2 regions of the Anaerobacillus sp. QJM3NY_17 genome follow, and region 2 is predicted to be linked to the other one. Evidence: predicted binding sites of a transcription regulator. Region 2 holds the regulator's gene; the other holds the start of a gene.
The links. Region 2 encodes LexA, which represses DNA repair genes until DNA is damaged. Its sites were predicted from a motif close to CGAACATATGTTCG; they were not measured.
Positions count from the first base shown of each region.

Region 1 (11,383 bases), 1.7 Mb from region 2:
AAAGAAGTAGCTGAAACGGATGAGAAGATTTCAGTGAAAGAGAAGGAAATTAAAGATACAAATGCTGAAATTGATCAGTTGAAAGAAGAAATTAGCGCTTTAGAAGACCGTATTGCTGAGCGTGATAAGTTATTGAAAGATCGCATTCGCTCTATGCAACAAAACGGTGGCGGAACAGTTGATTACATGGAAGTTTTACTTGGTGCTACTGATTTTGGTGATCTAGTAGAACGCGTTCTTGCTCTTAATACAATCGCTGATCAAGACAAAAAGATTCTTGAAGAGCATAAAGCGGACAAGCAGGCAGTAGAAGAAAAGAAAACTCAAGTAGAAGAGAAACTTGCCTCTCTTGAAGAGAATAAAGCAGAGCTTGAAGATCTTAAAAAAGAGCTTGATTCTAAAAAAGCTCAAAAAGATAAGCTAATGAAGTCCCTTGAAGAAGAAGAAGGCGATCTTCATAATCATATGATGGACTTAAATGAAACTGCTGAACTTCTAGCAGCTCAAGAAAAAGCAGTAAAGCAAGAGATTAAGCGTGCTGAAGAAGCAGCTCGTAAAGCTGAAGAAGAGCGTAAAGCCGCAGCTAAAGCGGCAAAAGAAAAAGCTGAAGCTGAAGCACAAGCGAAAAAGGAAGCAGCGGCAAGCTCAAGCAAGTCTAGCAGTTCAAATAGTTCAAGCAGTTCAAATTCAGCACCGGCGCCAACTCCTGAGCCAGCACCAGCGCCTTCTAGTAACGCAACATTCATTAAGCCTGCTGCTGGTCCAATTACATCTGGATTAGGCCGCCGCTGGGGAACGTTCCACGCAGGAATTGATATTGCTCAAGGTGGTCAAAACCCAGTATCAGCTGCTGCAGATGGAACAGTATTAAGATCTTATCATTCAGATTCATATGGTAATGTAGTTTTCTTGACGCATAGTATCAATGGTCAAATGTACACAACAGTGTATGCTCATTTGCAAAATCGCGCAGTTTCTACAGGTCAGTCAGTAAGTCAGGGAACTTACCTTGGTACAATGGGGAATACTGGTCATTCAACTGGACAACATTTACACTTTGAAATTCACAAAGGTTCATGGAACTCTAGTAAGTCAAATGCTGTTGACCCAATGAATTACATTCGATAATTAGATGAGCCTCGCTTCAATGGGCTTTCCCCCTCACAATTTGAGATGGAAACATAATGAAAACAACTGAATCATATAGTACAATAAGATGAAAAGGCATCGCATCGTTATGATGGGGTGCCTTTTCCTTCAAATTAGAAGAGGTGAGTACAATGAAGATACAGGGGAAAGTTGTCGCTTTACTTGTCGTGATCGCCCTCGTAATCGGTTCAGGTGGTACATACGCGGCCTTCACTTTATTACAGGACGAGCCTGAAGGGAGCACTCAATCTTTAACTCTTGGTTCCGGTAATGAAATAGAGACAGAAGAGCTAACGAAAATTAACAAAGCTTATGAATTAATCCAGGATCGCTATGTAAATGATGTCGATCAAAAAGAGTTGTTAGATGGAGCTATTAAAGGAATGGTAGATACTCTTGAAGATCCCTACTCAGTCTATATGGACCCTAAAACAGCCGAGCAATTTAGCCAATCACTTGGTTCTTCCTTTGAGGGAATCGGGGCGGAAGTGAATATGACTGAGGGAAGAGTAACGATAGTGTCACCTTATAAAGATTCACCTGCTGAGAAAGCAGGCCTCCGTCCGAATGATAAAATCATGACGATCGACGGTGAAAGCACAGAAGGACTTGATTTGTATGATGCCGTATTAAAGATTCGTGGGGAGAAAGGCACGGTTGTCACGCTCGGCGTTCAACGCCCAGGCGCTTCAGAGACTATGAAGGTAGAAGTGACTCGTGATGAGATCCCTATCGAAACGGTCCGTGCAAGTACGGTAGAAGAAAACGGAAAAACAATCGGTGTCTTGCAAATCACTTCATTCTCAGAGGATACAGCTAAAAGCTTCTCAGAAGAGTTGACTAAATTAGAAAAACAGGACATTGATGGTTTGGTACTTGACGTTCGTAATAATCCAGGAGGCCTGTTAAATGTTGTTTCGGATATGGCGGAAGAACTGATTCCTAATGACAAACCTTACGTTCAAATTGAAGATCGTGAAGGAGAGAAGCAGCGTTCTGTTTCTACTCTTGAAGAGAAAAAAGATTATCCTGTCGTAGGACTTATTGATCGTGGGAGTGCATCTGCTGCAGAAATTCTTGCCGGAGCGCTTAAAGAAGCAGGCGATTATGATTTGGTCGGTGAAACGTCATTTGGTAAAGGAACGGTTCAATCAACGCTAGACCTTGGAGATGGCAGTAATATTAAACTGACAATGTTTAAATGGTTAACACCAGATGGCAACTGGATTCATAAAGAAGGAATTGAGCCAACGGTTGAAGCAAAGCAGCCTGATTACTTCTATGTAAATCCATTATCTACTGAAAAGACGTTAGAATTTGATCAGAACAGCGAGCAAGTAGAGTCTGCGCAAATCATGCTCAAAGGCCTTGGTTTTGAACCGGGACGCAAAGACGGTTATTTTAGTGATAAAACAGTTACAGCAGTAAAAGCTTTCCAACGTTCGAATGATATAAATATTACTGGGAAAATAGATGAAAAAACTGCGCAGAAACTTCAGGAAAAAATTATTGATTCCATTCGCAATCCTGATAACGATGTGCAGCTTAAGACAGCGGTGGAGCTCCTTGCTAAATAATTTCAAGAAGGAAATGAACTGTTGATGTCGAAGCTATTCCGCAGGAATTCCTGCGGATTTTTTTTCGACCATGATAAGCACGTTGAACAAGTAGAAGACATTTTTAAAATGATGTAAACTAGATTGGTTGTCTCATGATTATTTGGCAATGTTAGGGTATTTTCGATAATTCTCTCATGACAGAGCGGAACATTCATATAACATAGCCAGTCATTTAGTAACTGCTAACAAGCATGGAGGAATATAAAATGGACACTTTTGGCCTTTCAATACTTAAGGGAATTATTAGTTTTTTCCTTCATCCCCTCACGTATATTACGATTATTGGAGCATTTATGCTCGGCCTTTCACGAGTAAAACGTGATAGAAGAGATTTTCACACAAGAGTACATGATGTTTTGGACGATGTTCCATTTGCTATCATACCTGGATTATTGATTGGAGCCGCTTTTCTGATACTTAATCTTTTGCTTGGTTTAACGATTCCTTTCAGTACCACCGTAGCAATGAGTCTCGGAGCATTTCTGCTTTTAGTAACAGGACAAATTCGTTTTTTATCACCTGCTTTTGTGTTCATCTTACCTACACTAGCAACGTTTTTTTATACTCCAATCGATCTCGGTAACGATACTCTCAATACGATGCAAGAGGGGGTCGGGAATGCATCGCCGATTGCGCTCGCTATTTTAGTTGGCTTTCTAGTATTCATGGAAGGGTTATTCATTACGATGAATGCCGGGAAACAGACGTCACCAAGACTCGTAGAAAGTAAACGTGGAAAGTTAGTGGGGGCCCATGAAGTCCAAAGACTATGGCTTTTACCACTATTCCTCTTCCTTCCAGTCGGTCAGGTTGAATCATTTACATGGTGGCCTCTTCTTGATTTTGGTGCTGGCACCTATGCCTTTATCTTATTGCCATTTCCAATTGGCTTTCGAAAGCTTATACACCATGCATTACCCCTTCCAGAGATGAAGAGTAATGGTAGGCAGGTTGCTCTTCTCGGGGGAGCGACGGTCTTAATTGGTCTAATGAGTTACTTTTTGAGTAATAAATGGATTGCATTAGTTGCAATCATTCTAGTGATTCTTGGACGAGCTGGTATTTTACTTCTTCATCGAGGTAAAAATAAGCCTGCCTATTTCAATGAACGAAATAAAGGACTTGTTATTCTCGGAATTCTCCCTGGCTCACCTGCAGATCAAATGAACTTACAAGTTGGCGAAGTCATTTCTAAGGTGAATGGGCTACCTTTAGGAAAAGGTGTAGATTTTTATACGGCTCTTCAACGTAATGCCGCTTTTTGTAAAATGGAAGTGCTTGATGTTAATGGAGAAGTTAGGTTTGAGCAAAAAGCGCTTTATAATAATACTCATCATGAGCTTGGTTTGCTATTTGTAAAAGAAAATCGTTTTGAGGAGCAAGAGGAAGCACAATAATAAACGAATCGTTAGAAGAAGGCTGAGGCTTTCTTCTTTTTTGTTATGCTATTTTTCGTTAAATAGCAAAAGTTATGTTTCTCTTTGTCACTTATAGAATTAAACCTATTTCAACAATAAAGTTGTACTTGTTTCTATGCCATTTAGTTATAGGTTCTATTCAAGAAATATATGGAAGTTAGAAAACCGTTTCATCCCTTGGATGATTGCGTTTACAGTGATTTTCTATGTCTTGTATGTTAGCAAAACGCTTGCTACACTTTGATCATTCTTAACGTAAAGGAGCATGTCGCAATGACTGGAGAAAAGCAGTTGCAGCAACAATTAATGGATCTTAATGAAAGAGAAATGAAGTTGCTTCAAAAGTTTGAAATAGAGCGTGAGACAATTATGAATCAAATGCACGGTAGCGCGTCTGTCGTTACAAGAGCTCCAATTTCCGAAATCGTAGAAACCCTTGAACGTTCTCAAGTGGCGATGGGGCCGCTTTACCTGACAGATCTACTAGAGAAGCATTATAGAATCACTATTTCAAAGTCATCCCTTTTTAATATCCTTGAAATGCTCGCAGAGTCAAAAGATTATCCTATTACTCGGATTAGTGAAAAAGGATTTAAATATAGTAAATAAGCTATAAAGGGTTGAATTTTGTCATTTGTTACTAACAACACAGATTTACTCGATTAGGGTAGTGTATTAGCAGAGCCATTAAGAAAGAAAAGGTGATTAGAATGGACAATGTATTCGAAGATACAAATATGAAGTCTACCAATGAGTCAAGAACGGCTAAAGCAACCGTAGTCAATCCGACTCATACAAATATTCATGGAACATTATTTGGGGGTCAACTGATGGCCTTCATTGATGACGTTGCTCTTATTTCAGCAACTCGTCATTCAAGAAGACCCTGTGTAACAGCATCAACTGATTCAGTGGATTTTCTTCATCCGATTAATCAAGGAGACATTGTTTGTCTTGAATCCATGGTGACGTGGACACACAAAACATCAATGGAGGTTTTTGTTAAAGCAATTGCAGAGAAAATGTTCACTGGTGAACGTCACGTATGTGCGACTGCGCTGTTAACATTTGTAGCCCTTGATGAAGAAGGAAATCCAGTTGAGGTACCAGGTGTTTACCCTGAAACAGAAGAGGAGAAATTCTTGAATGAAACAGCTGTTGAACGAAAAGAGATTCGTAAAGGTCGCAAAGGTGAAAGTAGAAAGCTAGCTCGTGAATTTGGAACTCCAAAGCCCTGGGATGCAGCTCAGTTTACTACATTGTAAAGTCGTTTCTTATCCTATGTGATAAGAAACGACTTTACAATGATGAGTTTTCTTTTCTGATCATAGCATTCTCTCCCTAACTTGTTGTAAGATGGGGGGAGAAGTTGTGATTAGAGAGGGGAACTTACCAGTATGCAAGGAATATTAATTGCTTTATTCGTTCCGGCAATTATCATGGTCGTGTTTACGCGAGTTACATATAATACTTACGTTAGTTTCGGGTTAACGATTTTATTTATGTGGGCTGTGTTTGGTGGAATCGATCATCCGATACATTTGATTGTCTTAACGATTTTGTCAGCGCTTGTTGGATTTTATTTTTCAATGAAAACACAAAAACAAAATAAGAAAAAAATGAAGTAGCGCCTATTTTAAAAAGAATAGGCGCTTCTTTTTCGTCCAATACTGGTAAATGAAGAGACACATTAGGCAAATAATATAGAGAAATAGAATGAGTAGGCCTGAAATCGACTGATGGAATAGCTGTAATAGAATACTAACTAACGTAAAAAAGTAAAGAATGCCAAGAAGATTTTTTAATGTGGTTTCAGTGAAAGAATCTGTCATTTCTGCTCCGATTCTAGCTCCAATGATCGCTCCAATCACTAAGAGAATGGCAAGGGTGATCGGAATGGTAACCGTTTGAATATATGAGAAGAAACCGGTCAATACAATGAAGAAGATGGAAGTTAAAGATGTACCCACTGCAAGTCGTGGCGGAAGACGTAGTACATGAATTAATAGTGGTACCATGACAAAACCGCCCCCCACTCCAAGAGTAGAAGAAATAAATCCGCCTAGTAAGCCGATTAAAATTGTTCGAAGAGGGGAAACAGAAATAGAAACATTTTCTTCATCTATAGTTTGTCCTTTGGAAAGCATGGATATGGAAAAGTATGCGAGAAGAACGATATATAAGATTGAGATAACTGGACCATCGATTTTGCTCTCTTCCAAATATAAGACAAGTGGTTTAGCAACCTGTGTTCCGATCATGCCACTAATCGATAGAAAAAGAGTCACTTTCCATAGAATTCTTTTACTTTGAATATACTTCAAAGATCCAGAAATCGAAGTGCTCATGCTATAAAGAAGGCTAATGGTGATTGCTGTTGCAGGTGAATAACCAAGTAACAAAAGAATAGGTGTGAGGAGAAATCCCCCGCCTACGCCAAAAAATCCTGAGACAGCACCGATTGAGAGGCCAAGTGGTAAAGCCCATAAAAGCAGCAATGTTAAAACTCCTTTGTAGTAAAACTTAGTACTGCGTGAATTCCGCTACACTGTGAATCAACCTTTAACAGCATACAATAGTTTTGTATGAAGAGAAAGATAACCTTGAAAATAAAATGCGAATATCAGTTCGCTTTAATTGAAGTTTAAACCATATTCTGTGATATAATAAGTGACATGGATGATAGGAACGGAGGCGAAGATGGTGGAAAAAAAGTTCGAGTTGGTATCTGATTATGAGCCTCAAGGCGACCAGCCTGAAGCCATTAAGAAACTTGTACAAGGTGTTCATAATAATGAACGCCATCAAACGTTGCTCGGCGCAACAGGAACTGGTAAAACGTTCACAATGTCTAACGTGATACAAGAGGTGAATAAACCGACCCTCATTATTGCGCACAATAAAACGCTTGCTGGTCAATTATATAGTGAATTTAAGGAGTACTTTCCGCATAACGCTGTGGAATATTTTGTAAGCTATTATGATTATTATCAACCAGAAGCGTACATACCTCAATCGGATACATTCATCGAAAAAGATGCAAGTATTAATGACGAAATAGATAAACTACGACACTCTGCAACATCAAGTTTGTTTGAGCGTAATGACGTCATTATTGTAGCAAGTGTTTCTTGTATTTATGGTCTTGGTAATCCAGAGGAATACAGAAGTCTAGTACTTTCAATTCGAAAAGGAATGGAAAAAGATCGTGATCAACTGTTGCGCGATATGGTCGATATTCAATATTCCCGGAATGATATTAATTTCACACGTGGTACGTTCCGCGTTAGAGGAGACGTTGTGGAAATTTTCCCTGTCTCACGAGATGAACACTGTATTCGCGTCGAATTTTTTGGAGATGAAATTGATCGAATTACTGAAGTGAATTCCCTAACAGGTGAAATTCTTGGAGAAAGAGAGCACGTGGCTATATTCCCGGCTTCCCACTTCGTTACCCGTGAAGAAAAGTTAAAAATCGCGATACAGCGAATTGAAGCTGAGCTTGAAGAGAGACTGAAGATTTTAAATGAAGAAGGCAAACTTCTTGAAGCTCAGCGTCTTGAACAGCGAACGAGATACGATATTGAAATGATGGCTGAAATGGGCTTTTGTTCAGGAATTGAAAACTATTCTAGACATTTGACACTAAGAGAAGCAGGAGCAACGCCATATACATTAATGGACTACTTTCCAGATGATTTCTTAATTATGGTTGATGAATCTCACGTTACGCTTCCCCAAGTAAGAGGAATGTACAATGGAGACCAGGCAAGAAAAGGTGTGCTAGTGGATCATGGCTTCCGCTTACCATCAGCAAAAGACAATCGCCCTCTTCGCTTTGAAGAATTTGAAGAGAAGGCTCATCAATTTGTTTATGTATCTGCAACGCCAGGTACCTATGAAGAAGAGCATTCAACCAAAGTCGTCGAACAAATTATTCGCCCAACCGGTCTTCTTGATCCGACGATTGAAATTCGTCCAATCGAAGGTCAGATTGATGACCTATTAGATGAAATCAATCAGCGGTCTGCACGTAATGAACGGGTACTTGTGACGACGCTCACGAAAAAGATGTCAGAGGATTTAACGGATTATTTGCTTGAAATGGGGGTAAAGGTACGATACCTTCACTCTGAAATAAAGACTCTCGAAAGAATTGAAATTATTCGTGATCTCCGATTGGGTGTATTTGATGTTCTTGTTGGTATTAACCTTCTAAGGGAAGGTCTCGACATCCCAGAAGTATCTCTTGTTACAATTTTAGATGCAGATAAGGAAGGGTTCTTACGATCTGAGCGTTCTTTAATTCAAACAATCGGACGTGCTGCTCGAAATTCAGGTGGTCATGTTATCTTGTATGCTGATAAAATCACCAATTCAATGGAAGTGGCAATGAATGAAACGAGTCGTAGAAGAGAAATTCAACAAGAATACAACGAAAAATACGGCATTACGCCTACAACAATTCAAAAGAAAGTGCGTGAAGGTATAAGAGCAACGGTTGCAGCTGAAGATGGAGAAGAATACAAGATTCCTAAGCAAGGTAAGATGACGAAGCAAGAGCGTGCTAAAGTGATTGAAAATGTGGAAACTGAAATGAAGGAAGCTGCACGAGAACTGAATTTCGAACGTGCTGCAGAACTTCGTGACCTACTATTAGAGCTTAAAGCGGAAGGATGACGAACAGATGGCAAACGATGAGATCGTCGTCAAAGGGGCCAGAGCCCATAATTTAAAAAATATAGATGTATCGATCCCAAGAGATAAGCTTGTTGTTGTAACAGGCTTGTCAGGATCAGGGAAATCATCTCTAGCATTTGATACGATTTATGCAGAAGGACAGAGACGGTATGTTGAATCGTTATCAGCATATGCAAGACAATTCCTTGGACAGATGGATAAGCCGGATGTAGATGCTATTGAAGGTCTGTCTCCCGCCATTTCCATTGATCAAAAGACAACAAGTCGTAACCCTCGTTCAACGGTTGGAACGGTAACCGAGATTTATGACTACCTCCGTCTTCTATTTGCAAGAATCGGACGTCCTGTTTGTCCACGTCATGGCGTAGAAATTACGTCACAGACGATCGAGCAAATGGTTGATCGGATACTGACTTATGAAGAGCGAACTAAGCTCCAAATTCTATCCCCAGTCGTTTCAGGTCGTAAAGGTGAGCATGTGAAAGTATTAGAAGATATTAAGAAGCAAGGCTATGTTCGCGTACGAGTAGATGGAGAGATGTTGGAAGTTGCGGATGAGATCTCGCTAGAAAAAAACAAGAAACATTCCATTGAAGTTGTGATTGATCGTATTGTAGTGAAAGAAGGCGTTCAATCAAGATTAGCAGATTCACTTGAAACCGCCCTTAATCTTGGTGGTGGCCAGGTGATCGTAGATGTGATGGGGCAGGAAGAGCTTCTTTTCAATCAACATCATTCCTGTCCGTACTGTGGTTTTTCAATCGGGGAATTGGAGCCGAGATTATTTTCTTTTAACAGTCCATTTGGTGCTTGCCCTTCTTGTGACGGCTTAGGACTGAAACTTGAAGTGGATCTTGACCTAGTCATACCGGATTGGGACAAATCCCTTCGAGAACATGCCATTGCACCTTGGGAGCCGGTAAGTTCCAATTACTACCCGCAGCTACTTCAAAGTGTTTGTAATCATTTTGGAATTGATATGGATACCCCAGTAGACAAAATTCCTAGAGCACAGCTCGATAAAGTGCTTTATGGTAGCGATGGGGAAAAAGTTTACTTCCGTTATGAAAATGATTTTGGGCAGGTTCGTGAAAATAACGTTCCTTTCGAAGGAGTTATTCCAAACGTTGAACGACGCTATCGTGAAACTAGTTCTGATTATATCCGTGAGCAAATGGAAGCCTATATGGCACAAAAACCTTGTCCAACTTGTAAAGGTTATCGATTAAAGAAAGAAGCTCGCTCAGTCTTAATTAATGGGAAACATATTGGCGAAGCAACGGAGTATGCGATTAAAGATGCTGCTGGCTTTTTTGATCAGTTGGATTTAACTGCAAAAGAAGCTACAATCGGAAAAATGATTTTACGAGAAATCCAGGATCGACTTGGCTTCCTTGTCAATGTTGGTTTGGATTATTTAACGCTTAACCGATCAGCTGGTACATTATCCGGAGGTGAAGCGCAGCGGATTAGACTTGCAACCCAGGTAGGATCAAGATTAATGGGTGTACTGTATATTTTGGATGAACCGTCTATCGGACTACATCAGCGTGACAACGATCGTTTAATATCAACCCTTCAGAACATGCGGGATCTTGGAAATACACTTATCGTTGTGGAGCATGATGAAGATACGATGTTAGCGGCAGATCATATTATTGATATAGGACCTGGTGCAGGAGCCCACGGTGGATACATTACGTCAGAAGGCTCGCCTGCTGAAATAATGGATGACGAGGATTCTTTAACAGGGGAATATTTATCAGGCAAGAAATTTATCCCTGTTCCGAGTGAGCGTCGAAAACCAGACGGTCGATATATTGAAATAGTAGGGGCAAAAGAAAATAATCTAAAAAACACTAAGGCGAAGATTCCAATTGGATTATTCACCTGTGTAACGGGTGTATCTGGCTCTGGTAAAAGTACACTTATTAATGAAATTTTATATAAGGCACTTGCTCAGAAACTCCATAAAGCAAAGGATAAACCAGGTGAGCATAAGAAAATAAATGGACTCGAGAATGTGGATAAAGTCATTGATATCGATCAGTCTCCAATTGGCCGCACGCCACGTTCAAATCCTGCAACATATACAGGAGTTTTTGATGACATTCGTGATGTTTTTGCACAAACAAATGAAGCGAAAGTTCGCGGGTATAAGAAGGGACGATTCAGCTTTAACGTCAAAGGTGGACGTTGTGAAGCCTGTCGTGGTGATGGGATTATTAAAATTGAAATGCACTTCTTGCCAGACGTTTATGTGCCGTGTGAAGTATGTCATGGCAAACGCTATAATCGTGAAACGCTTGAAATTGAATACAAGGGTATGAATATTGCCGATATTCTTGAGATGACGGTAGAAGATGGTCTAGATTTCTTTAAAAACATTCCAAAGATTAATCGTAAGCTACAAACGCTTTATGATGTCGGGTTAAGCTATATTAAATTAGGTCAGCCTGCAACAACCGTATCCGGTGGTGAAGCACAGCGTGTGAA
Region 1 is NZ_CM149685.1:3,614,934-3,626,316, reverse strand. Features, by position in the region: gene AC0VYV_RS18825 (murein hydrolase activator EnvC family protein) at 1-1,128, shown strand, start outside; gene AC0VYV_RS18820 (S41 family peptidase) at 1,287-2,726, shown strand; gene AC0VYV_RS18815 (PDZ domain-containing protein) at 2,975-4,165, shown strand; gene AC0VYV_RS18810 (hypothetical protein) at 4,460-4,795, shown strand; gene AC0VYV_RS18805 (acyl-CoA thioesterase) at 4,924-5,451, shown strand; gene AC0VYV_RS18800 (DUF2198 family protein) at 5,584-5,814, shown strand; gene AC0VYV_RS18795 (sulfite exporter TauE/SafE family protein) at 5,818-6,684, opposite strand; gene uvrB (excinuclease ABC subunit UvrB) at 6,890-8,866, shown strand; gene uvrA (excinuclease ABC subunit UvrA) at 8,874-11,383, shown strand, end outside.
Region 1: a site for LexA is predicted at 6,804-6,817, ahead of uvrB (excinuclease ABC subunit UvrB). Genes of this name have one in related genera too.

Region 2 (11,383 bases):
GCTTCCTCCACCAATCGTCTCAACCGGGGAAGGGCGTCTAAGGATGACGCGGTCTCCTTTCTTTGCTGTAACGGGATCATGTAAACGGAGCTGACAAAATAGATCTTCTCGGTCTCCAGGCTCAAGAGTGTTTCGATCAAAAAACACAATCGTCCCACGTACTTCAGCAGTACCAATATGAACCGTTACTTCTGATCGCTGTTTCAAGTCATACGACATCGTGAGCGCTTTGGTGAATGAAAGGTCGATGGTAGTTGAAACAGCATAGTGATTAGAATTAACAATCACCTGTCCTCTCGTCAATTCTTGCTTATTAGGTCCTGCTAGATTAACTGCTACCCTCTGGCCAGCAAAAGCCCTTTCCACTTTCTGACTGTGTGTCTGGACTTGTCTTACTCTAGCAGCTACACGGTCTGGCAACAGTGTAACGAGTTCTCCTTCTTGAATTTCCCCATCAAAGATCGTGCCTCTCGCAATGGTTCCGTGACCTTGTAGCGTGAAAATCTGATCAATCGGTAACCTTAGCGCTCCTCCTTTATTTCTCGAAGGAACATCTTTTAAAAAGGCACGAATACTCTCTTTCAACTCCTCAATACCTCGCCCACTCTTGCCATCGACGAAATGAAGCGGTGATCCTTCAAATCCAGTGCCCTTTATGTATTCAAGGATATCCTCCTTAACAAGATGAAGCATCTCATCGTCAACCATGTCTGCTTTAGTAATCGCAATAATCGATCGTTCAATCCCAAGCAACGATAAAATTTCCAAATGCTCTCTCGTCTGAGGCATAACCCCTTCATCCGCCGCTACGACTGGAACAACAAGGTCTATTCCTGCAACACCCGCAATCATTTGACGAATGAACCGTTCATGGCCCGGAACATCAATAATTGATACTTTCATGTCATCAGATAAATGAAAAGGAGCAAAACCTGGTTCAATTGAAATGTTTCGTTCTTTTTCCTCCTTCAAACGATCTGTATCGATTCCTGTTAACGCTCCAGTCAACGTTGTTTTTCCATGGTCAATGTGTCCAGCTAGACCAATTGTATAATAGTTCACTTTCACACCCGCCAATCAACTGTCATCATTTATTAACCTTAATAAATGTCGTAACAGGATGCAAATTTAAACCATTGCTTTCTTAAAATCACCGTTTCATTTTCCATTCACTTATGTATATATATTCACCTATGTATAGCTAAAAAGTTATGCACAGCTATCCACAGACAAAACTGTTACACCGGCTTTTCACCACTGTACCACCCAAGCATCTGTTATAGTTCGTTATAGAAAACTGTTTCATTTGAACAATTTGTCGAAATCACGAATAATGGGAAAAGATACGCTTTTTGTCGATTCATCTGATTTTTCCGTATTAATGTATACTTTCGAAATTGTTTAGACCTTTTTCGACAAATGTCTTTGATGAAAATCTGCACAAACACATTTAAGTAAAACTTTACTTGGTGTTTTACTTAAAGTTTTCTTAGAATAATCTTATTGAGCACATGTGTTGAATTAATCAATTTTTTCCGTTACTATATTAGCGTAATACTTTTTATATGGGGCTGGTTGTACGTCTGGTGAGTGCCACGGTCTTCAAAACCGCCTGGGAGGCGCGTGCCGTCTTCGGTGGGTTCGATTCCCACACAGTCCCGCCATTCTTTAAACTTTGATCATTTGCAAGATAATGGCCGTTCCTTCAATCGGCGCATCTTCGGTCAAAAGTATTAAGATCCCCTCATCTACTTTATAATTCATTTCAGGTTGCAGTACTGCATTTATAAATAGATTCATGAAGGAAACGTCCTTACACGATAAAATTTGATGATTACCATATCCTTTTACGGCGTCTTTGTCTGTAAAGGTTTTTTGATATCCATTTGCAATAGCAAAGTATTCGTAAACTCGCACTTTCGCCGGAAGCTTCGCTCTGAATGGTTTCGAATTTATAATAGGTAGCATAATTTTTGGATTGTTATAGCGATCGGTGCTCCTCTTATTCATTACTAGACCCCCTCCTCTCTTTACACAACGCACAATTTTTTACTAACGAATTAAAACTAATGTTTGTCCCCTTACATAATATTGTTAAGAGCATATTATAAAACGACAGGAGGTGAACGAATGGCCTTACAAATCATGAAAATTGTAGCTAACGTGACGACTACTGTTGCGACCACTCCTGATACCCAACGTTTTTTCTATAACACAACTAGCTTAATTATCGGCGCAACCACTCTAACAATTGATGCGGCAGATTTCTTTGATGATACAGGAGCCGCGGTAACAACTTTACCTACACTAAATACAGACAATAGCTACTTTAACGTATATGTAAATGGTGTCTTACAAATGCAGGACCTCTCAACTTATACACCAGGAGCTACAGGTGTCGGAGAGTTAGCATTTAACGTTCCTGCCGCTACGTCCCTATTATTAAACACCCCTATCGTCGTCGAAGTAGTCAACTTCACACCTTCATCATCGTCTACGATAGAAACGTAACTCCCCTACCCTCTTGATTAAAAAGCGCTTTCGGCGTATAATGTGACCGTATTCATACAGTTTATATTATGATGCCATGAGGTGAGTGCGTTGGCAGGATGGTTTCAATGGTTTATCGTTGGATGGACAGTGATCTTAATTTCACTAATTGCAATTGGTGGATTCTTTATGTTTCGGAAGTTTCTCAAGCGCCTTCCAAAAGAAGATGGCAAGTCAACTCTTGACTGGCAAGAGCACTACATTGAACAAACGAAGCATATGTGGAGCAGTGATCAAAAAAAGTTATTAGACGAACTAGTCGCACCTGTGCCTGAATTGTTTCGAGATATTGCTAAGTATAAGATTGCAGGAACAATTGGCGAGCTTGCGTTAAAAGAAAAAGCGAAAGATATGTCTCAAGACTTAATAATTCGAGGGTATATTATCGCTACTCCAAAACGAGATCACAAATGGCTCGTGAAAAAATTAAATGAAAAGCGAATTGATATGAGCCCCTATCATCATTTGCTTCAATAAAAAAACTCGTTTAGCAGATGCTAAACGAGTTTTTTTAAAGTAATGTTTGATGAAGTCGACCACTGTGTCCTCGGCTTCGTTCCGTTTTCTTAAATTGATAATACATCGAAATTCTCCATGGAACGATCATACCAAATGCTAATACGAAGAAAAGCGAGCTTGTTTGAAGCACAGGGATTGACTCGCCAATGATTAGTTTAAAAACGATTCTTACTAGAAGTAAGCCGATCAAAATAAACGCAAAAGCTTTTGAACGTGTTAAATAAATTTGATCATCTTTAATTTCAAACTTAGACGTCCGAATCAATAACAACGAAAAAGCCGCTCCAACTGATAGCGCTTCAATCGCTTCGTACCACGGAACCCTTGCATCCGGAACAACGAACATCAAAAAACCAGTTGCCATAAAAAAGGGCGGAAGTATTATTTTCCTTATTGTTGCAGGTTTCTTTGAAGCTTTCAACCTGATTACTACCATCGCAAGAGCCATCATAGCTCCAACAACTGTACTTAAAATCAGCATATACTCATCCCTCACCTATACCGTACTACCCATCATTTCCATTGTATGTGGAAGAGACAAAAAATACAAGCGCATGAAAAAAAGAACGGTGCACAACCGTTCTTTTCACATTAACCATTTACTTTTGAAAGTTCTTCTTCGCCTTCATCTGCCGCAATGCTTAGGATAATCGTCATCGTAACACCGACAACCGTAAAATAAACGCCTAGGTCAAATAACATTGCTGTCGCGAGGTGAGAATGACCGAGAATCGGAAGCTCAAAGTACGCGTCTGTCTGACTCAAGAACGGCTGTCCAAAAAGAAAGGAACCGACGCCAGTGAGAACAGCAATCAGAAGACCGATCGGAATAAAGTTCTTAAAATCAATGCGGATGACCTTATTCATGGTTTTAAAGCCATAAGCGATATAAAGAAGCACCAGAGCACCCGCCGACATAAGTCCTCCGATGAAACCTCCACCAGGTGCATTATGACCAGCGAAGAATAAGTATATTGAAAATCCTAGAATAATAAAGACGATAATCGTAGTCGTCGTTTTAAGTATAAGGTCATTTGTCCCCTTCACACTTCTACACCCTTTCTTTATTAAAATCCTTGAAATCCACCAAACAGGTTATTTACAAGGAACGATGTAAACATTGTCATAAAGTTAAAGTAAAGCAAGATTCCCATTACAATCATTAAGTACCCGCCAGCCTTCATGATGAACCGGCTATTTTTCTTAATCCAGTGCATTCGACCGATAAAAAAGGACAGAATGAAAAATGGAACAGAAAAACCAAGCGTATAAGCTACCATGTACATGAAGCCAGCTCCAGGGTTTGAAACACCCAACGCAATAACCGCAGCTAAAATCGGCCCTGTACAAGGTGTCCAACCTGCCGCAAAACCCATCCCAATTAAAATCGATCCAACAAAGCCAGATGGGCGGTTTCGAATTTTTAACCTGCGATCTTTCATTAGAAAGTCCGGTGTCCAAAAACCTACTACTACAAGTCCAAATACCACAATCAAAATGGCTCCAACTTGACGAAGCAGCTCTTTGTACTGAATAAATAAATTTCCAACGAGCGATGTTGACATCCCTAATACGAGGAAAATAATTGAAAACCCTATTAAAAAGAAGATCGTATGAAGAATTGCCCTTTTCTGCATCATTCCTCGTTCTTCTTTCAAGTCGTCAACGGATACCCCAGTGATATAAGAAATAAACGCTGGATAAAGCGGTAGCACACACGGTGAGATGAACGATAAAAAGCCGGCTCCGAACGCTAAAAACAAGTTCAAATCTGCCATTAAATTACTCCCTGTCTAATGCATGATCTTATCATGTGCATGTCGTTACCATTTCAACCTCTATTGTAAACGATTTATCTTATTCAAACTATGAACATTCCATAACTATTTTTCTTCAGAGAAAAATTCTTCAAGCGTAACGCCCGCTTCATGAACATCAGAAGCCGCTTCCTTGCCCACATACCGAACGTGCCATGGCTCATACTGATAGCCAGTGATATCTTCTTTTCCTTTTAAGTAACGAACAACAAAGCCATATTCATGCGCATGCTCTGCTACCCACTTACCTTCTGGCGTATTGCCAAATTCTTCGGTAAGAGAGCTTCCTAGAGAAGGCGTGCTAATATCCATCGTTAATCCCGTCTGATGTTCACTCTGCCCCGCCTGAGCGCTAACCTGGTTCGCTACTTCTTCGCCACGCTGTTCAGCATTATAAGCAAAAATAGCTTCCTGTCGCTCATAGGAGCGGTAGCCAGAGACAGCTTTTAATTCAAATCCATCTTTCTTTGCACCGGCAAACATTTTTTCAAGCGCTGTAGCCGCTTCCTTGACCATTAACCTTTTAGGATCATCTTTTGGTGCGTATGAAGAAACATCCGGTTCCACAAGATTTTGGGGCACAAAGTCTGAAGGTAGATTTCGCTCTTTATTTGCCACAACATAAATACTGTCTGGATTCGTTACAGTTAAATTCTCTCCATTTTTCTCAACTGTTTCAGCCATCGTTGGATACGCTGCTGATTTATCCTTTTTGGCCTCATCGCTTTGATCGCTTTCTTCATCTTCTTTCTTGCTGCTATCATTTTGCTTGTTATTGTTTTGGTTTCCATCATTATTTTCAATACTATTCGAGGAGCCGTTATTCGTCTGTCCATCATTCTGTGACTGATTCTCTGTCTGGTTAGACGTTTGCTCGTCATCTCCCGCCTGGCATCCGGCTAAAAGCGCGAACGAAAGACCTGTTGCTACTACTAAATTTTTCATTGTCATGTGAACACTTCCTGATTTTTTATAGTCTAATCTATCATACCATCACACCAATTAGACCCGTCAACCAAAATTACTCCATACAAAAAGCACTCTGTTACCAGAGTGCTCAATAAGCTATTTATCGTTGTTTGTCATTTGACTATTCATAGCCTTCATCATCTGATTAATCTTCTTCTGAGAAGGTTTTTGCCCCATTTGCATCATCATTACACGAAGCATATTTTCATTAATAGGGGGATTCTTCTTTAAATAGTCCATCATATATTTGCGGGCAATAAAAAAGCCAAGTGCTACTCCAGCAATCAACGCTAGCACGCCCACAAGCGTGTACATCCACCACATTCTAGATTTCCTCCTTATTCTTTCTCTTCCAATAGTGTACTACAACCCTTAATGATTATACAATAACGTCTATTAAAATAGTAGGAGTTTATTCAAACTAGTTTCTGTTGTTTAATCGGGTTAAGCCACCCGTATCGACCGGATTGGAAGTCAATCGCAAAGAACGAAGGAGTTAATTTTCGTATCACTTCAAAAAAGACTGTTTCAGCCTCGTTTGATCCGCTAGCATATATATTTATCTTCTCGCTTCTTACAAATAAAGATGCATCACTTTTAGATTGTTTAATACACAATCGATGCCCTTCATTTTTATATTCATACGTGCGAAAGCCACCCAATTCATTGACCAAACAGGTATTTAGTTCTTCTTCTTCCACAGGCTCTGTAATAAAGGCTACCTGTTTTTCTAGAAGCTCTTTCTGATCAGCCTGTATGGCCCGCTTCCTTTCGAGGAAAAGTTGATACAACAGATGCTCCTTACCAGCATATTGTTCTGCAATGTGCTGCTTAACGAAGTACATTTCGTAATGCCTCATATAACTCCCCCCTGCCCAAGAATCCACTCATATAAAAGAAAGTATAAATGAGTTCTCATAAAATGATTGTCTATACATGGAGGCTAGCCTTCACTAGTTTTGTCGAAATCAAAAAGACCTGTACTATAACATATATGTTATAGTACAGGTCTTTAGAATGCTATGCCATACTCGGCAAGTCACAAAGAACACCGCCGGATCTCTCATCATAATCAAGCTTCATTCGATCAACAAACCATTGATCGTCCGGTCGAACGAAGTACGTAACTCCTCCAATTTCTTGCTTATAATCATCATATGAAGGCTTATCAGACATGACCCCAAGAGAAAAACCTCCGCTGTCTCCACTCCCTGCGTAGCGTACGAATAACCTCAGGCAATCACCGTTACCAAGTTCCATTTCATTTTTGTAAAACTCAGCTGCAGAATCAGTTACAACAAACATCATATCCGCCCTCTCCGTTTTGTATTAGTACATCTTGTTATAGTACAGTATAACGAATATTTGAAAAATTGCAACCATAAAAATAGCCTAATTTTGCTTTTCGCAAAATTAGGCTATTTTCTACTGAAGAAAGCGACGGTTTTTCTTGCTTTCCTTAAGCTTTTCAGGTGTTACATCTGTGCCTTCTTCATCCACAACTTTTATAGAATGAAGTTGGTTTTTGAAAGAAGAACGGAAATTTGCTAAATATTCCTTACGTAGCTTTTTCTGTTCTTTTTTCTCATCTTCTGTTAATGATGACTCTTTTGCTTTACGAGATAGCTCGTTAATTCTTTGGAGTTTATCTTCAAAAGGCATGTAAAATAGCTCCTTTACTGAAACTTGTATCTCACATGCTAACGCATGTTTTGAACATAGACAAGTTTAGTGCTTCTCGTTCTGCTCGTCAACATATTCCTGATAACGTCTATGTACCGTTGCTTTCGAAGCGTGATGTCCAAATCCTTTAAGCGTTGCAGCTATCTCATTAAACGTAAGACCACGGTTTCGTAGATTAACAATTTCTTCGATTGGAACTTCCACCCGCTCACGCCCACCTTGATTTTGATGGCTGAGGTTTCGCTGTGGTCGATAGCCTTCTTTAACCGCCTTGTCCATTCCACGTTTAATTTTCAGATTATGAAGCTTGCGCTGAAATTCTTCAACGATACTAACGATCTCAAGAACCATCGAATCAGATTCCGACAATTGAAGTTCTCCGTTTTGATTCACTGTATAAATCGTCCCTCCATATTTATGGACGGCATGTAGAAGAGCGATCTTTGCATTCCCTCTCCCAAGTCTTGTTTCATCTTGAATGAGCAATGCCTCAACATGCCCCTCTTTCAATAAGTCAAGCACCTCAAGTATGCCATCACGATCAATGTCATACCCGCTGTGCTTTTCTTCTATCAAGCGCTGTATAATAAAACCTGACTGTGATGCAAATCGTTGTAGTTCTTCTTTTTGCCTGGCAAGAGAAGACTCCTGTGCTTCTTTCTTTGTGCTTACCCGACAATAAATAACGGCGTTCATACTTTATTCTTTACCCCCAAGTGCGGTAGCGTTCGCTTCAACAGGGATGATGAGAGTATCTCCTGCTGTAATTCGGTTTGCATCAATGCTATTCACTTCTTCAACCCAACTGACGAACTTCCGATCAGACAACTCATGAGCAGTACGGTATTCTTCCGCAATTTCTAAAACAGTATCTCCCTGCTCCAATTGTACCGTTGTATAACGATCATACTCCTCAGCTGCAGCTGTTCGCAAAGATAGAAACACAATAATTAACACAGCTACAAAAGATATAATGACAAGAAAATCAACTCCAGACAAGCCCCCAGCTTGCTTTCTCATCCCAATCACCCCATATGCGAATATTTGTTCTGTTTTTAGTATATCAGAACCTCTGTTCGTGTCAACTAATTTCTTCGAACTTATGTTTGTATGCGAACAAAAATTCTGGTATACTACTAACAAATAGATAGATTGGAACGAGGTGCCAGATATTATGAAACTATCAAAGCGTCAGCAGGACATTCTGGACTTTATTAAAGTCGAAGTTAAGCAAAAGGGTTATCCACCCTCCGTAAGAGAAATTGGCGAAGCTGTTGGACTTGCTTCAAGCTCCACTGTCCATGGCCACCTGGCAAGACTCGAGAAAAAAGGGTATATCAGACGAGACCCAACAAAACCAAGAGCCATCGAAGTGCTTGGTCTTGATGAAACGATCGATATTCCTCGGCAACATACTGTAAACGTTCCCGTCATTGGTAAAGTAACTGCTGGTCAACCCATCACTGCCATTGAAAATGTAGAAGAATACTTCCCGCTTCCAGAACAGTTTGCACAGGATGAAGAACATACCTTTATTCTAGTGATTGAAGGGGATAGTATGATCGAAGCTGGTATTTATAACGGTGATATGGTTATTGTGAAGCAACAACCAACTGCAAATAACGGTGATATTGTTGTCGCGATGACAGATGAAGCTGAAGCAACTGTTAAACGATTCTTTAAAGAAAGCAACTACTTCCGACTTCAACCGGAAAACTCATCGATGGAACCGATCATTCTTGATTCCGTTTCTATTCTTGGTAAAGTAATTGGGGTCTTTCGCTCCATTCACTAGAAGCGCTGCGTGCGCTTCTTTTTTTATGTTATATAAGCTTTCTGGGCTATATCAATACGAGCTTCTTCTCTTCTTTTATTTATTAACCCCTCCGTCTGTGTAAATGATCGCAGTTTGAAGAGCATAGGGGTGTAGCTTTACATTACAACCAACCTCACCTACCTACTTTTAACTCTTAAAGGCTATACAAAACCGCCCTTCATTTAAATAAAGGGCGGTTTTGTATACTTCTAACATAATTCTTAAACGGTTACTTTTCAGCAGCCTCTGAAGCCGCTATAACTAATTCAACTGTTTGATCTACTGTCGCCTGACGGAACTTTTGGAACTCATCAGTGATATAAACGGAAGGATCTTCAGGATAGTACTCCTGAGCGGCTACGTGAAGGTGTCCACCCGGAATATCATAAGCTCCTATCCCAATTCGCACGCGATTGGATCGGTACTGACTTTCATTCGATAAGTAGCTTCCGCCTCCTCCTTTACGAGCTTTTGATCCTTCAGTCGGACCCCCTTCATAGCACTCATACGGTTTATCACGATATTCTGGTGCGAGCCATTCGCATACTTCATCGCCTCTTTCTACCGGCCATGGTCCAGTATTGGCTGCAATCATTTCCTTGTAAGGAAGCGTTGTTTCAATAAATTCCGGCAGTTTTTCAGGCATCGGCCAATTGCTCACTGTCGGAATAACTTCTGAGCGATCTTCAAGAGTGTTTCCAACCCCTGTGCGCCATCTCCCGGCAAACCCTTCGATGGTCATAGCTTTTGGACCACCTTGACTGATTGTCATCATGAGATCCACCTGCTCTTTACTATTAACCAGGTAAGGTCCAAAAGTATCTTCAACGATTCCTTCATCAAAATCATCCCATCGTACCGGAAAATTCGCTGCTTGAATAAAAGCTGGACCTTCTTCCGTCAAAACGACTTTCCCATCCATCTGAAGCGCTGCAGCGCCAGAAGGGTTTGATCTCCTAAATTCCTGTTCTAAACGGTATGGATCAAATCCGCTTACTAAAATACGCTTAACTTTCTTCCCTTTTGGAAAATCAATAGAAGTAATTCCCCTTGACGTGTACTCTAGTTTCTTCATCAGTTCTTCTTGCTTTTTCTCCGTTACTGTATATGAAGGTTCCCATTGCCTGAGGGCAGCAGTCATATGTAATCGAGTCCAATAAAGCGGGCGATCATCATAACGATCTAGTTCCCCTAAATCATTTCGTTCTCCCTGAGCTCGAGCAACAGCCGTCTCCCACAGCTTCTCACCATGCTTTTCGATCACTTTCTCTGCTTTTTTTACACTTTTCGCTTTGCACAAATCCTCCTTAAATTCATCCGCAAAAACTGTAAACTCCGCCTTATCCATAATTTGCTGTGGGATTGGGGCACCGTCTTCCATTCGCTGCTCCTCTGGTGTTAGCGCCGCATCAGTGTTAAAGCAATCACCTTTGGCACTTCCAGTTAACGGTAAGAAACCGAAAGTTAATATCCCTACAATAAAAAGCGCAATTCCATATTTCCATTTCCTGGATTTCATATGTCTTTTTTCCTCCTCTTCTAGTTGAACTATCTTCTATTTTAGAGATATGAGGTTGTATTTTTCAAACTATTACAAGTATTCTGATCAAAAATGAATCATTCGAAGTGGATCATGTATGGATAACATACTTATGTTAAAGAAAACCGTGACGTTTTCTCTGCATCTTTCGACATATAGATAAGCTTACCTATCATTTAATGAACTGCATTTCTAGCCTTTTTCGATTTTTCCAGACTGAATTAATTTGTACTAAAAAGGAGCAAGCTCGCTGATGGAACTTGCCCTACGCCGTAATTTATTATTACTTAATTTATACACGTGTATTTTTTCACTTACCTGTAATTTCATAACAGAAGCCGCTATCCCGATGAGTCACATAATGATGCCAATATGGGCAAAAATAAATAGAAGGGTTCCCGTTGACCATATATGAACCTCATTTAGTTTTAAACGTTAATCTCACATAGCGACTACCAAGCGGTTGGTCCAAATAGAAGCCTGTCCCGT
Region 2 is NZ_CM149685.1:1,952,166-1,963,548, reverse strand. Features, by position in the region: gene selB (selenocysteine-specific translation elongation factor) at 1-1,068, opposite strand, end outside; tRNA gene AC0VYV_RS10450 (tRNA-Sec) at 1,568-1,664, shown strand; gene AC0VYV_RS10445 (DUF4183 domain-containing protein) at 1,669-2,010, opposite strand; gene AC0VYV_RS10440 (DUF4183 domain-containing protein) at 2,131-2,511, shown strand; gene AC0VYV_RS10435 (DUF2621 domain-containing protein) at 2,602-3,027, shown strand; gene AC0VYV_RS10430 (CcdC family protein) at 3,062-3,550, opposite strand; gene AC0VYV_RS10425 (Na(+)/H(+) antiporter subunit B) at 3,661-4,116, opposite strand; gene AC0VYV_RS10420 (cytochrome c biogenesis protein CcdA) at 4,137-4,847, opposite strand; gene AC0VYV_RS10415 (M15 family metallopeptidase) at 4,953-5,837, opposite strand; gene AC0VYV_RS10410 (YneF family protein) at 5,952-6,179, opposite strand; gene sirA (sporulation inhibitor of replication protein SirA) at 6,272-6,715, opposite strand; gene AC0VYV_RS10400 (HesB/YadR/YfhF family protein) at 6,876-7,163, opposite strand; gene AC0VYV_RS10395 (DUF896 domain-containing protein) at 7,281-7,517, opposite strand; gene AC0VYV_RS10390 (YneB family resolvase-like protein) at 7,584-8,234, opposite strand; gene yneA (cell division suppressor protein YneA) at 8,238-8,558, opposite strand; gene lexA (transcriptional repressor LexA) at 8,710-9,333, shown strand; gene AC0VYV_RS10375 (hypothetical protein) at 9,584-10,873, opposite strand.